DNA from 4 places in the Mesorhizobium sp. BR1-1-2 genome. Region 3 is predicted to be linked to each of the others. Evidence: riboswitches for the same ligand, from Rfam matches in the RefSeq annotation. Region 3 holds a riboswitch; each other region holds the start of a gene.
What was found. Region 3 has a riboswitch for cobalamin ahead of LB551_RS16350 (DUF1636 family protein). Riboswitches for the same ligand answer to the same signal wherever they lie in the genome.
Positions count from the first base shown of each region.

Region 1: another riboswitch for cobalamin. It lies ahead of bluB (5,6-dimethylbenzimidazole synthase); the one in region 3 lies ahead of LB551_RS16350 (DUF1636 family protein).
Region 2: another riboswitch for cobalamin. It lies ahead of LB551_RS05765 (ABC transporter ATP-binding protein); the one in region 3 lies ahead of LB551_RS16350 (DUF1636 family protein).
Region 4: another riboswitch for cobalamin. It lies ahead of LB551_RS27005 (aromatic ring-hydroxylating oxygenase subunit alpha); the one in region 3 lies ahead of LB551_RS16350 (DUF1636 family protein).

Region 1 covers NZ_JAIUID010000005.1:317,129-320,315, reverse strand. The annotation lists gene LB551_RS14080 (exodeoxyribonuclease VII small subunit) at 96-347, opposite strand; gene LB551_RS14075 (histone deacetylase family protein) at 351-1,277, opposite strand; cobalamin riboswitch at 1,399-1,579, shown strand; gene bluB (5,6-dimethylbenzimidazole synthase) at 1,628-2,380, shown strand; gene LB551_RS14065 (TetR/AcrR family transcriptional regulator) at 2,466-3,071, opposite strand.
Region 2 covers NZ_JAIUID010000002.1:496,646-499,832, reverse strand. The annotation lists gene LB551_RS05775 (Gfo/Idh/MocA family protein) at 1-20, opposite strand, end outside; gene LB551_RS05770 (LacI family DNA-binding transcriptional regulator) at 201-1,226, shown strand; cobalamin riboswitch at 1,289-1,499, shown strand; gene LB551_RS05765 (ABC transporter ATP-binding protein) at 1,755-2,543, shown strand; gene LB551_RS05760 (ABC transporter substrate-binding protein) at 2,590-3,187, shown strand, end outside.
Region 3 covers NZ_JAIUID010000006.1:213,623-216,809, reverse strand. The annotation lists gene LB551_RS16355 (winged helix-turn-helix domain-containing protein) at 1-1,072, shown strand, start outside; cobalamin riboswitch at 1,102-1,306, shown strand; gene LB551_RS16350 (DUF1636 family protein) at 1,344-1,772, shown strand; gene cobW (cobalamin biosynthesis protein CobW) at 1,775-2,827, shown strand; gene cobN (cobaltochelatase subunit CobN) at 2,844-3,187, shown strand, end outside.
Region 4 covers NZ_JAIUID010000019.1:9,097-12,283, reverse strand. The annotation lists gene LB551_RS27015 (DUF680 domain-containing protein) at 58-264, opposite strand; gene LB551_RS27010 (DUF680 domain-containing protein) at 335-532, opposite strand; cobalamin riboswitch at 1,013-1,215, shown strand; gene LB551_RS27005 (aromatic ring-hydroxylating oxygenase subunit alpha) at 1,346-2,593, shown strand; gene LB551_RS27000 (hybrid-cluster NAD(P)-dependent oxidoreductase) at 2,613-3,187, shown strand, end outside.

The sequences.
Region 1 (3,187 bases), on a different contig from region 3:
GCTTCCGTATCTCCTCTTGTCCTGAAGCCGTTTCAATCGGGATGCGTTCTATCCTCAATCATGATCGTGTCAAAAACCGGTAACGGCCGCGTGCCTCAATCCGCGTCCAGCGGCTCCGTCCCGGCCGGCTTGCCGTCGCGCGACAGCCTGATCTTCTCCACCTTGTCCTCGGCCGCCTTGAGCAGCCGGTCGCAATGCACCTTCAGCGCCTCCCCGCGCTCGTAGATCCTGATCGACTGGTCGAGCGGCACATCGCCACGCTCCAGATCATCGACGATCTTCTCCAGCGCGTCGAGAGCCTGTTCGAAGCTCATCGCCTTGACGTCTTCGTTGGTTTCACCAGCCATCATTCATCCTTTCATCAGTCGCCCGACATGGGCGGCGACCGAAAATGCCAATCCTTGCAGATCGTAGCCGCCCTCGAGCAGGCTGACGAGCCGGTTGCCGCTGTGGCGCGCCGCGCGCTGCATGAGCTGGCCGGTCGCCCAGTCGAAATCATCCTCGGTCAGGTTGATCTCAGCCAGCGGGTCGCGATGATGCGCGTCGAAACCGGCCGAAATGATGATCAGGTCGGGTGCAAAATTGTCGAGCGAGGGCAGCACGCGCGACAGGAAGGCATCGCGGAACGCCTCGCTGCCGGTTTGCGGCGCAAGCGGCGCGTTGACGATGTTGCCGGCGCCGGTTTCGTTCTTTGCTCCGGTGCCGGGGTAGAGCGGCATCTGGTGGGTCGAGCAGTAAAGCACGGACGGATCGTCCCAGAAAATATCCTGCGTGCCGTTGCCGTGATGCACGTCCCAGTCGACGATGGCGACACGTTCGATGTCGTGTTTGCGCTGTGCATAACGTGCGGCGATGGCCGCCGTGTTGAACAGGCAGAAGCCCATCGCCGTCGCTTTCTCCGCATGATGGCCGGGCGGCCGGGCGGCGACGAAAACGTTGTCTGCCCTGCCGGCAAAGACGTCGTCGACGGCGGCGTTGGCGGCGCCGATCGCGGTGATCGCCGCTTGCCAGCTCTTCGGGCTGGCCGTTGTGTCGGCATCGATGCGGGCGATGCCCGTCTCGGGAATGGCGGCGCGCACCCGCTCGACGAAGTCCTCGGGATGCGCATAGAGAATGGTGGCCTCGTCGCCTTCCGGCGCCTCGAGGCGGTCGAGCGCGGCAAAAGCCTCCTCGTCGAGCACGCGCTCGATGGCGCGCAAGCGGTCCGGCCGCTCCGGATGGCCGGGGGGCGTGATGTGCTCGAGGAAGATCGGATGGGTGTAGAGACGAGTGGCCATGCTCCCTATCTAGTGCCCCGGAGCGGCGATAGCCATGCGTTGCGGCCTGATGGCTGGGGAAAATCGCGCCTGCGTCCATTCGCGTCGCCGCGGGGATTGGCGGCGCGGAGGCTTCGTCGTAAAGTCCCGGCCGCTGCCTGGTGCCCGCTGCGAGCGGGAGAATCGGGAACACGGTTTGATCCCGTGGCGTGCCCAACGCTGTAAGGGGGACCGCGCCGGTAAATGCCACTGTCGATGACGGGAAGGCGCCGGACGCGGGTTGATCCCGAGCCAGAAGACCGGCCTGGCAGGCATCGTCATCCGCATGGTCAGGCGGACGGCAGTTGATTGCAATCGCAAGGGGACAAGCGATGCCGGACGATATGACCATCCCCGTGGGTGACGGATTCGACCAGATGGCGCGCGATGCGGTCTACCGCGCCATGTTCACGCGGCGCGATGTCCGCAGCCATTTTACATCAGAGGCCGTCGATGACGAGGTGCTGGCACGGCTGCTGCTTGCCGCCCATCACGCGCCATCGGTCGGCTTCATGCAGCCATGGAATTTCATCGTCATTCGTGGCACCGAACGACGGGAAAAGGTGCGCGACCTGTTCCTGGCGGCGCGCGAGCAGGAATTGCCCGCCATCGAGGAAGAGCGGCGGGCGCTCTACCGCAAGCTCAAGCTGGAAGGCATCTGCGAAAGCGCGTTCAATATCTGCATCACCTGCGACCGCCGACGCTCACAGGGCTCGCCGCTGGGACGCTGGCACAATCCCGAGATGGATCTCTACAGCACGGTCTGCGCGGTGCAGAATTTCTGGCTGGCGGCGCGCGCCGAAGGCGTCGGCGTCGGCTGGGTCAGCATTATCGAGGCGCAGGCGTTGAAAGACCTCCTGTCGATTCCCGAGCATGTGACGCCGGTGGCCTATCTCTGTGTCGGCCGCGTCTCCGAGTTCGCGCCGAAACCGGACCTCGAAACACATGGCTGGGGTCGACGGTTGCCGCTGCCCGAGCTGATCATGAGCGAGACGTTTTGCGGACAGGGCGAAGTGCCGCTCAAGTCAACGATCGCCCGCCTCAAGGCGGCAACACGCGAAAAACCTGGCAAACCCTTGATTTGATTGCCGCTACGGCATGCTCAGCGCTGCCGGCGGCCTGCGCCTTGTGCTGAGCATCTGAACCTGGAAGCACCTCGGCTATCCGCCTTCAGGCGGCTGTGGCACCCTTCCTCAACAATCCTTCGAGCAGTTGCTTGAATGCCGCCACCACGGTCTTTGATGTCGCTTCCGGGTCGTTCGAATTGGCGATCCGCTGCGCCGCCTGACTGCTCGCCCCGTTGATCAGCCGTGCCGCGGTCTCGGGGTCGACGCCCGAGACGACCACCCCGTCGCCCTGCAGCGTCGTCAGGTGATCGGTCATCGACGCGACGCAGGCATTGGCGTTCGGCCATTGCGCGGGATCCCCCAGCACGGCCGGACCGTCCCGGAACATGATTCGCTGGATTTCCGGCTCCAGCGCCATTTCGATGTAGCTCGTGCATTCGTCGACGAAGCTTTGCCAGCGGGTCGGTGCTTTCGCTGCAACCTCATTCACCCGTGCCGCCATCTCGGCGTCGATTTCGGCGATGACCGCCTGCAAGAGCCCCTTTTTGTCGCCGAAATGATGATAGAGCGCACCGCGCGTCAGTCCCGCCGATGCGGTGAAATCGTCCATCGACGCTTCGGCATAACCGATCGTTCCGAACGCATGCCGGGCTGCGGCAATCAATTTGGCGCGCGTTTCGGCGATCATTTCCTTGCGGGGCTTGTGCATCTCTTCTGGCCTTACCCACATACGTTCCGTATGCCAATTGACATACGCAACGTATGATCTATTTAGTGTTCATACGCATCGTATGTAATTTCCGAATCGCCTTTTGTCGAGGAACG
Region 2 (3,187 bases), on a different contig from region 3:
ACCAGGACGACGTGCATCATCCAGCGCTCCTCCGGCCAACCTCTCCTGGCTGGCACCACGGTAGTCCGTAAATGACTTCCGTAAACGTTTACGATGACACACCCGATGGCGTATATTGTCAATCGGATTTGTACCGTCGGTTCTGAAACGCCTTGGCCGCACGACCGGCTGGTGCTAGCCAGAAGCAGGAGGGGGAGGTCTTGGCATCCAGCATTCACGATCTTGCACGGCATCTGAATATTTCGATCGGCACGGTCTCGCGCGCGCTTAACGGGCGCGCCGACGTCAATGCCGAGACGCGCCAGCGCGTGCTAGACGCGGCGCGGCAACTCAACTATTCGCCGAACCAGTCGGGCAGGAACCTTCGTCGTGGCACCACGCATGCCGTGGCCTTCATGCTCCAGCCGCATCCGGGCGACCAGGAATATGGCGAGCCGTTTTTCATCCCGTTTTTGAGTGGGCTGCAAGCGGCACTGGCCGAACATGGGCTCGACCTGATCATCGTCATGGGCGCGCCGGGCGACTATCAGCAGGAGCGCCTGCGCCGTGTCGTCGAGACACGTCGTGCCGATGCCGTCGTGCTGGCCTGGACGCGGCGCGAGGACGATCGCATCGACTATCTGAGCAAGGCAGGCTTTCCCTTCGCGACGCTCGGCCGAAGCCGGTCCGGCGACGACAACTATCCTTCTCTGGACCTGGATTTCGAGAAGGCGGGCGCCGATGCAGTCGACCGACTGGTCGCGCGCGGCCACCGCCGCATCGCCGCCATCCGGCCGTCGCTTGACCTGAATTTCGGTTATCTGTTTCTGGAGGGCTATGGCAAGGCGCTGCGGCGGCACGGCATCGAAGTCGATCCCGCCCTGATTGTGGATGGTTTCATCAACGAAGCCGGTGGCTACGCGGTGACACCGCAAGTCATGCGGTCGAAGGATCCGCCGACCGCGATCATCTTCAACAACGACTCGATGGCGCTCGGCGGCTGCAAAGCGCTCGCCGAAATGGGGATCAAGCCCGGCCATGATGTCGCGGTGATCGTCATCGTCGACACGCCGCTCTGCCGTTATTTCTCGCCGGCGCTGACCGGCTTTCGTCCGAGCCTGGATCCGATGGGGCGGCGGCTTGGCGAAATCCTGCTCGCCTCGCTCCCGGCTTTCGCCGGCGCGAAAGGGCCAGAGATCATTCGCGAGGTCTGGCCGCTGGAACTGGTGGCACGCGATAGTGATTGACCATGCGAATGTATTGTTATAACAGAACATACATCGACCTTGCCTTGACGCTGCCTGCATCCTAGGCTGCGACTCGTGATGGTCCCCGCGCCGCAAGGCGAGGGGTGAAAAGGGAACATGGTGAGGCCCACCTTTCGGGTCGAAGCCATGGCTGCCCCCGCAACTGTAAGCGGCGAGCAAAATCCGAAAAAGCCACTGGCCGGCAAGGCTGGGAAGGCAGGATGGCGCAACGACCCGCGAGCCAGGAGACCTGCCATCTGCATGAGTTGACCGGACGGGGTGTGCCGGGAGGAGACGCGGGTTCGGTCTTGTCGACCGGTTCAAGCCAGCTTCCTTCCGTCGCCATTTTTGAAAGTGACGGAAGTTGGACGGCGCCATCGATCGCATTCACTGCATTCCCATGCATCGCATCGTCGTGTGCACGCTTTGCCGCGATATCGCCACCGAGGTGAATTCAGGCCAGCGTCCAGCAGGACTGGCAGGCAAGACGCTGGCCCGTATTCCGGCAGGCCCTGCAAGGAATTGCCCATGACCGCGCCGCTTCTCGAGGCCCGCGATCTGGCCGCGGCGGCGGATGGCCTGCATCTGGTGCATCCGGTCAGCCTTTCGGTGGCGGCGGGCGACCGTCTCGCCATCATCGGTCCCAACGGCGCCGGCAAGACGACATTGCTGCGCATGCTGTCGGGCATGCTGCGGCCGAGTTCGGGCGAAGTGAAGCTCACCGCGCGCCGGCTCGACAGGATTTCGACCGCCGAGCGGGCGCTGCACATCGCCGTCGTCGGCCAGACCGATCAACCCGATCCACGACTGGCGGTCATCGACTATGTCGAGCTCGGCCGGGTTCCGCATGCCGGCCGCAGGCACAGGAGCGAGGAACGCGACATTGTCGTCGAGGCGCTGCGCCGGACCGGGCTGTTGCCGCTGCTTGGCCGCACCATCGGCTCGCTGTCGGGCGGCGAGCGCCAGCGCGCCCAGCTTGCCCGCGCCATCGCGCAGGAGCCGAAGATCCTATTCCTCGACGAGCCGACCAACCATCTCGACCCGCGGGCGCGCAGCGAGTTGCTCGAACTGGTGGCAGGCCTCGGCATGACCGTGATCGCGGTGCTGCACGATCTGGCGCTGGTGACGCCTTTCGCCACCAGGGTCGCGGTGATGAGCCATGGCCGCTTGCATGTGCTGGCGCCGCCACGCGAAGCACTCACCCAGCAGCTGATCCGCGAGATCTTCGGTGTCGACGTCTTTAGGTTGCGCCACCCGACGGAGGACCGCGAGCTGACGGTGTTCGAGGTTCCGAACCGTGCCGCGCCATCTTCGTGATCGAAGCCATTTCCGGCAGATCCTGTTCAACAAAGGAGCAATATCCGTGAAACGCCTTGCCGTGTCTCTTGCCTTCTCCCTGCTGGCCTCTACGGCCTTCGCCTTTCCGGTGACGGTCGACAGCTGCGGAAAGCCGCTGACGTTCGACGCGCCGCCCAAGCGTGCCGTCATTCACGATCTCAACATGGCCGAGATGGCCTTCGCCCTGAAGCTGCAGCCGTCGATCGTCGGCCTGACCGGCATCACCGGATGGTACAAGGTCGGCCCCGAATTCAAGGCCGAGCAAGGCTCGATCCCGGAACTGGCGCCCAAATATCCGACGCTGGAAAACCTGGTCGCTGTCGAGCCCGACTTCTTCTTCGCCGGCTGGTACTACGGCATGAAGCCGGGCGGCGAGGTGACGCCCGATACGCTGGCGCAACACGGCATCAAGACACTGGTGCTGACGGAAAGCTGCGTCCATCTCGACAAGAACCGGCCTGCCGCTTCGATGGAGCTGCTCTATGGCGATGTCGAGAAGCTGGGCAAGATCTTCGGCAAGGAGGCCGAGGCGGATAAGCTCGTCTCCGGCTGGAAGGCGCAGCTCGCCGAAATCACGGCCAAGGTCGGCGACCGCAGGGGAACGCGCGTGTTCCTCTATGATT
Region 3 (3,187 bases):
GCTGCAGATCGATTCCGTCAGCGCTGTGGTGCGCGCTCATTATATGCCGCTCTATTCGCGCCTTGGCCCCTACCCGTTCACCTTGCTCGACAACGCCGCCGTCACGCGCAAGCGCACGGTGTTCGAGTACTGGGCCCACGAGGCCTCGTTCCTGCCGGTCGAGACCTATCCGTTGATGCGTTGGCGCATGCAGCGCGCCGAGCGCGGCGATGAAATGTACCTGGGACTGGCCAAATGGGGGCGCGAGCACGCCGCCTATATAGAAGAGATCTACCGCGAGGTCGCGGAGCGCGGTCCGATAGCCGCGTCCGCGCTCGAAGGCCAGAAAGGATCCGGCGGCTGGTGGGGCTGGAGCCACGCCAAGCATGCCTTCGAATGGCTGTTCTGGGCAGGACGCATCACCACCGCGCACCGCCGTGGCTTCGAACGCTTCTATGATCTGCCCGAGCGCGTGCTGCCGCAGGCAATCCTCGATCTGCCGGTGCCATCAGCGGAGGACGCGCATCGGGAATTGCTGCGGATCTCCGCCCGCGCCCATGGCGTCGCGACAGCAAGCGACCTGCGCGACTATTTCCGCCTGTCGCCGGCCGACATGAAGGGCCGGCTGGAGGAACTGGTTGAAACAGGCGAGTTGGTGCCGGTGCGTGTCGAGGGTTGGAATAAACCGGCTTACCTCCACAAGGAGGTCCGCATTCCCCGCAAAATCGAGGCCCGCGCCCTGCTGGCGCCGTTCGATCCGGTCGTCTTCGAGCGCTCGCGCACGGAGCGGCTGTTCGATTTCCACTACCGCATAGAAATCTACACCCCTGCCGAAAAGCGGCAATACGGCTATTACGTCCTGCCCTTCCTGCTCGGCGACAGGATCGTGGCGCGCGTCGACCTCAAGGCCGACCGGCCGGCCGGCGTGCTACGCGTCCACGCGGCCTATGCCGAGCCGAGCGCGCCGCCTGAGACCGCCGCGCAACTCTTCCAGGAATTGACGCAGATGCAGGGCTGGCTCGGCCTCGAACGGATTGAGGTTACGCCCGCCGGCGACCTTGGGCAGCCGCTCGCCGACATTGCCGTGTCGTAGACGCGCGTTGACACCGCCGCCTGCAAGAGCCTAAATCCCATCCAGACGGTCTCCTCTCGGCAAAGGGAGGAGCCAAGAGGGAATGCGGTGCGAAATCTCGATTTCAAATCCGCGGCTGTCCCCGCAACTGTAAGCGACGAGCCAAGGCCGAAAACCACTGGGACGGTCCCGGGAAGGCGGCACGAAGGCGATGACCCGCGAGCCAGGAGACCTGCCGTCTGAGACATAAGAATCCGATCGCCCGGCGGGTTTTCCGGGCAAGGAGCCCGATTTGGAACGCGACAGCAGTTTCCCGGCTGAAACAGCGGACATTTTGTCTGGCGATAGCGACGCCTTGGCCGGCGTCACTGTTATCGTCTGCGCTTCCTGCCGCGACGAGACCGGTTCCGACGCCCATCCCCGCGCCGGCGAAGCTTTGGCTCAAGATACGCGCCAAGCCGCCTCGGCCGAAAACATCCGCGTCCGCACCGTCGAATGCCTCGGCAACTGCAAGCGCCGCCTCAGTGCGGCGATCCTTCGCGACGGCTGCTGGAGTTATGTCTTCGGCGACCTGAACATCGCCAGTGGCGCCGATCTCGTCACCGGCGCGAAACTTTTCGCCACTTCGACCGACGGCCTTATTCCCTGGCGTGGCCGGCCCGATTCCCTCAAGCGCGGCCTCGTGGCCCGCATTCCACCCCTTGACCTGTTGAAGGACTGATCATGACCGCCGCAGTTTCCGCCGCCACTCTCTCCCGCGTCCCCTGTACCGTCGTCACCGGCTTCCTGGGTGCCGGCAAAACCACGCTGGTCCGCCATCTCCTGGAAAACGCGGGCGGCAAGCGTATCGCCATCATCGTCAACGAATTCGGCGATATCGGCGTCGACGGCGAGATCCTCAAGGGCTGCGGCATCGACACCTGCCCGGAGGAAAACATCGTCGAACTGGCCAATGGCTGCATCTGCTGCACCGTCGCCGACGATTTCGTCCCGGCGCTCGACCAGATCCTGTCGCTGACGCCGAAGGTCGACCACATCCTGATCGAAACCTCAGGCCTGGCTCTGCCCAAGCCGCTGGTCCAGGCATTCCAGTGGCCGACGGTGAAGAGCCGCGTGACGGTCGACGGTGTGATCGCCGTGGTCGACGGTCCGGCATTGGCGGAGGGGCGCGTCGCCAACGACATGGACGCCCTGCGGGCGCAGCGTGCCGAGGATGAGAGCCTCGACCATGACGACCCGGTCGAGGAGGTGTTCGAGGACCAGATCGCCTGCGCCGACCTCATCATCCTGTCGAAGAGCGACCTGATGGATGCCGCAGGTTCGGCTCGCGCCAACGCCATCATTGGCGAACACTCCGCTCGCGCCGTGAAGGTCGTGCCGACGGCTCATGGCAAGGTCGATCCGTCCGTGCTGCTCGGGCTGGGCCTCGCCGTCGAGGACGACATCGAGAACCGCAAGTCCCATCATGACGGCGCCTTCGACCACGAGCATGACGACTTCGACACGTTCATCGTCGACATCCCCTCGATCGCCAACCCGGACGACCTGGCAAAACGCGTCGCGACCGCCGCCGAACAGGAAAACGTGCTGCGGGTGAAGGGTTTCGTCGAGGTCGGAGGCAAGCCGATGCGGCTTTTGCTGCAGGCGGTCGGTCCGCGCGTCAATCATTACTACGACCGCGCCTGGACGGCTGACGACGACCGCCGCTCGCGCCTGGTCGTCATCGGTCTCAAGGGGCTGAACCGCCCGGCGATCGAGCATATCCTCGCCGGCTGACGCAACACCGATCGCGATGCACATCCTCGCCACCACATCCGCCTCGCTCGACGATCTCGCCGAGCCGGTCGATCTGCGGCAGACGCCGGCGGATATGGTGGCGCTGTCCTTCACCGACAGCGACCTAGCCGGACTGGCGGCGGCCTGGAAAGGCGACGCCGATCGGCTGCCCACGATGCGGCTGGCCGCGCTACGCGACCTGCGTCACCCCATGTCCGTCGACCTCTGGATCGACAGCGTCGCCCGTCACGCCAAAGTCATCCTGGTGCGTATTCTCGGCGGTTACGAGTGGTGGCGCTACGGCTGCGACCAGTTGGCCGTGGTTGCCCGCGAGCGCGGCATAAAGCTGGCGCTGCTGCC
Region 4 (3,187 bases), on a different contig from region 3:
GAATTTTCGAATTTCGCCAGGACGGCGGAAGACCCGCCGTCAACTGGAGATCGGCTGTTAGTTGTTGCCGAAGAGGTTGCGGTCGGCACCCTGAACAGGCGCCTGGGCAGACGGCGCGGACTTCTGGACCGAAGCCGTGTGCGCGTTGTCGACCGAGGTGACGGCAGGCTGGTTGGCGCCATTGGAGCCATAGTTGTCGCTGCTGGCGAAAGCACTGCCCGAAACGGCCAGAACGGCGGCGGCAGCAAGAACGATCTTCTTCATTTCAAGTCTCCTGAATTCTCAAATTTCGCCAGGACGGCGGAAAAGCCCGCCGTCAACTGGAGATCGGCTATTAGTTGTTGCCGAAGAGGTTGCGATCGGCGCCCTGGACAGGCGTCTGGGCAGCCGGTTCCGACTTCTTGGTCGAAGCGGTGTACGAGCTGTCGACGGCGGTGGCCGCAGGGGCATTCGAACCATAGTGGTCGCTACCAGCGAAGGCGCTGCCGGAAACAGCCAGAAGGGCGGCGGCAGTGAGAATGATCTTTTTCATTTTTGATACTCCAGTATTTTTCCCGTCCGTCTAGCGGCGTGTCTTGGGAGGAAATCGCGTCGTTCGGACAGCCCCGATGTGGGAAAGCCATACCGCCATTTCCAATCACGAAGTTTTTCCGCGTGGACCAAGTTTCCACCACTTGAAATTGTGCCAGGGCCTTCTACATTCGTTTTTTTCCGTTTACTATCAGATAGTTAGGTAAACTGATCGTGCGATCACCAACTGTGTCGAAGGCGCAGTGTTCACACCGTCCTGCACGCATCGTCAACAGAAACGAACCGTTCGGTTCGATTTTAGAGGGCGCTAATAGTCACTTTTCGAAACCGTTAACCTTTTTTGGCTCCGCCACGAGTTGAATTCCGAGGCGGCGAGCCGAGCCTTTCTGCCCCTTCAACGACGGCCGCACCGTTTCCAATGCGTGTCGCGCGGCATTGATGCGATGTCGTTTTCATGCCGACGACAAGTCGGCGATCATGGTTAGATCCTGCCATCTCGGGTGCCGCCACGTGACGACGAGGCGGAGAATTGGGAAGCCGGTCAGAATCCGGCGCTGCCCCCGCAACGGTGGTGGAGTTCAGGTCGCGACGGGAGACCACTGGGCAAAGGCCTGGGAAGGTGTCGCGACAGTCCGCAAGGACAGCTCCAGAGCCCGGAAACCAGCCTGAGATGTTGGACTCGACTGATCGCGGCGGGCGGTCAAGAGGCGGATGGTGCATGTCCGGCGCAAGCCGGCGCGCGGCTTGATCCTTCCTCTCTCCCCTCCGTTCAGTCCTTCAATGCGAGGACAGGACTTCAATGCGAGGACAGGACATGGATGCGCGCAACGACATGCTGAAACGGCTGCAAGGCCGCAGGGACGGCTTCTCACTCGAGCAGCCCTTCTATACCGACGCCGAATACTTCAAGCTCGATATGGAGCTGATCTGGTACCGCGACTGGCTGTTCATCGGTCATGATTGCGAACTGCCCAGGCCCGGCAGCTTCATCACCGTGCAGATCGGCGACTATCCTGTGGTGCTGGTGCGCGACCAGAAGGGCAACATCAACGCCTTCCACAATTCTTGCCGCCATCGCGGCAGCCGCGTCTGCAACACCGACAAGGGCACGGCGGCGAAGCTCGTCTGCCCCTACCATCAGTGGACCTACGAACTGGACGGCAGGCTGCTGTTCGCCAGGCAGATGGCCGAGGGTTTCGACAAGAGCCAGTTCGGCCTGAAGCCGGTCGCCTACGAAAGCGTCGGCGGCTACATCTTCATTTGCCTCGCCGACGAGCCGGCGGATTTCGTGCCGATGCGGACGATGATCGAACCCTATTTGCTGCCGCATCGGCTGCGCGAAGCAAAGGTCGCCTTCGAGAGCACCATCGTCGAGAAGGGCAATTGGAAGCTGGTCTGGGAAAACAACCGCGAATGCTATCATTGCGCCGGCAACCATCCGGAGCTCTGCAAGACCTTTCCTGAGGCGCCGACCGTGACCGGCGTGCAAGGCGCCGACAGCGACCCGGAGATGCTGGCTCACTGGGCCAAATGCGAGGCCGCCGGCCTGCCGAGCAGATTCCGCATCGACCCGGCCGGGCAATACCGTGCCACCCGCGCGCCGCTGCTGCGCGATGCCGTCAGTTACACGCTGACGGGAAAACGCGCGGTCAAGAAGAACTTGTCCGACAGCGTTGCCACCGACCGCATCGGCTCGTTGCTGCTCTATCACTATCCGACGACCTGGAACCACATCCTCGGCGACCACGCAGTCACCTTCCGGGTGCTGCCGATCAGCGCCACCGAGACCGCGGTGACGACCAAATGGCTGGTTCACAAGGACGCGGTCGAGGGTGTCGACTACGATCTCGCCGAGCTCACCCATGTCTGGACCGAGACCAACGACCAAGACCGCCGCATCGTCGAGGAAAACGCCTTCGGCATCCTGTCGCCGGCCTATGAACCCGGCCCCTATTCCGAACTGCACGAAGGCGGCGTCATCCAGTTCGTGGACTGGTACGCGCGTTTCATCGGTCCGCGCCTCGCCGAAGGCGGCCGGCCGGCCCTGCGCAGCGTTGCTTGAGAGGTGAGGGATGAATGCGATGACGGATCTCGGCCTCTATCGCCATCTCGATCAGATGACGCCCTGGAACGACAGGCTCCAGGTGCTGGAAGTGATCGGCGTGAGCGATGAGGCGCCTGATGTAAAGACCTTCACCTTCCGCTCCGATAACCAGACCTGGTTCCGCTACAAGCCGGGCCAGTTCGTGACGCTGGAACTGCCGATAGCGGATGGGCCGCTGATGCGCACCTACACGCTGTCGTCTTCGCCCTCGCGGCCGTTCTCGATCGCGGTGACGGTGAAGGCGCAGGCCGGCAGCACCGGCACGCGCTGGATGTTCGACCATTTGAGGCCCGGTTCGCACGTCAAGGCCTATGGGCCGGCCGGAGACTTTTCGCTGCACAGCCACCCGGCAGCCAAATATCTGTTCATCTCGGCCGGCTCCGGCGTGACGCCGATGATGTCTATGCTGCGCTGGCTGAACGACTGCGCGCCATGGACCGATGTCGGCTTCGTCAATTGCGCGCGCCGGCCCGAAGAGATCATCTTCCGCAAGGAACTGGAATTGCTCGGCAGCCGCATGCCAGGCCTGTCGCTCGGCTTCATGATCGAGGA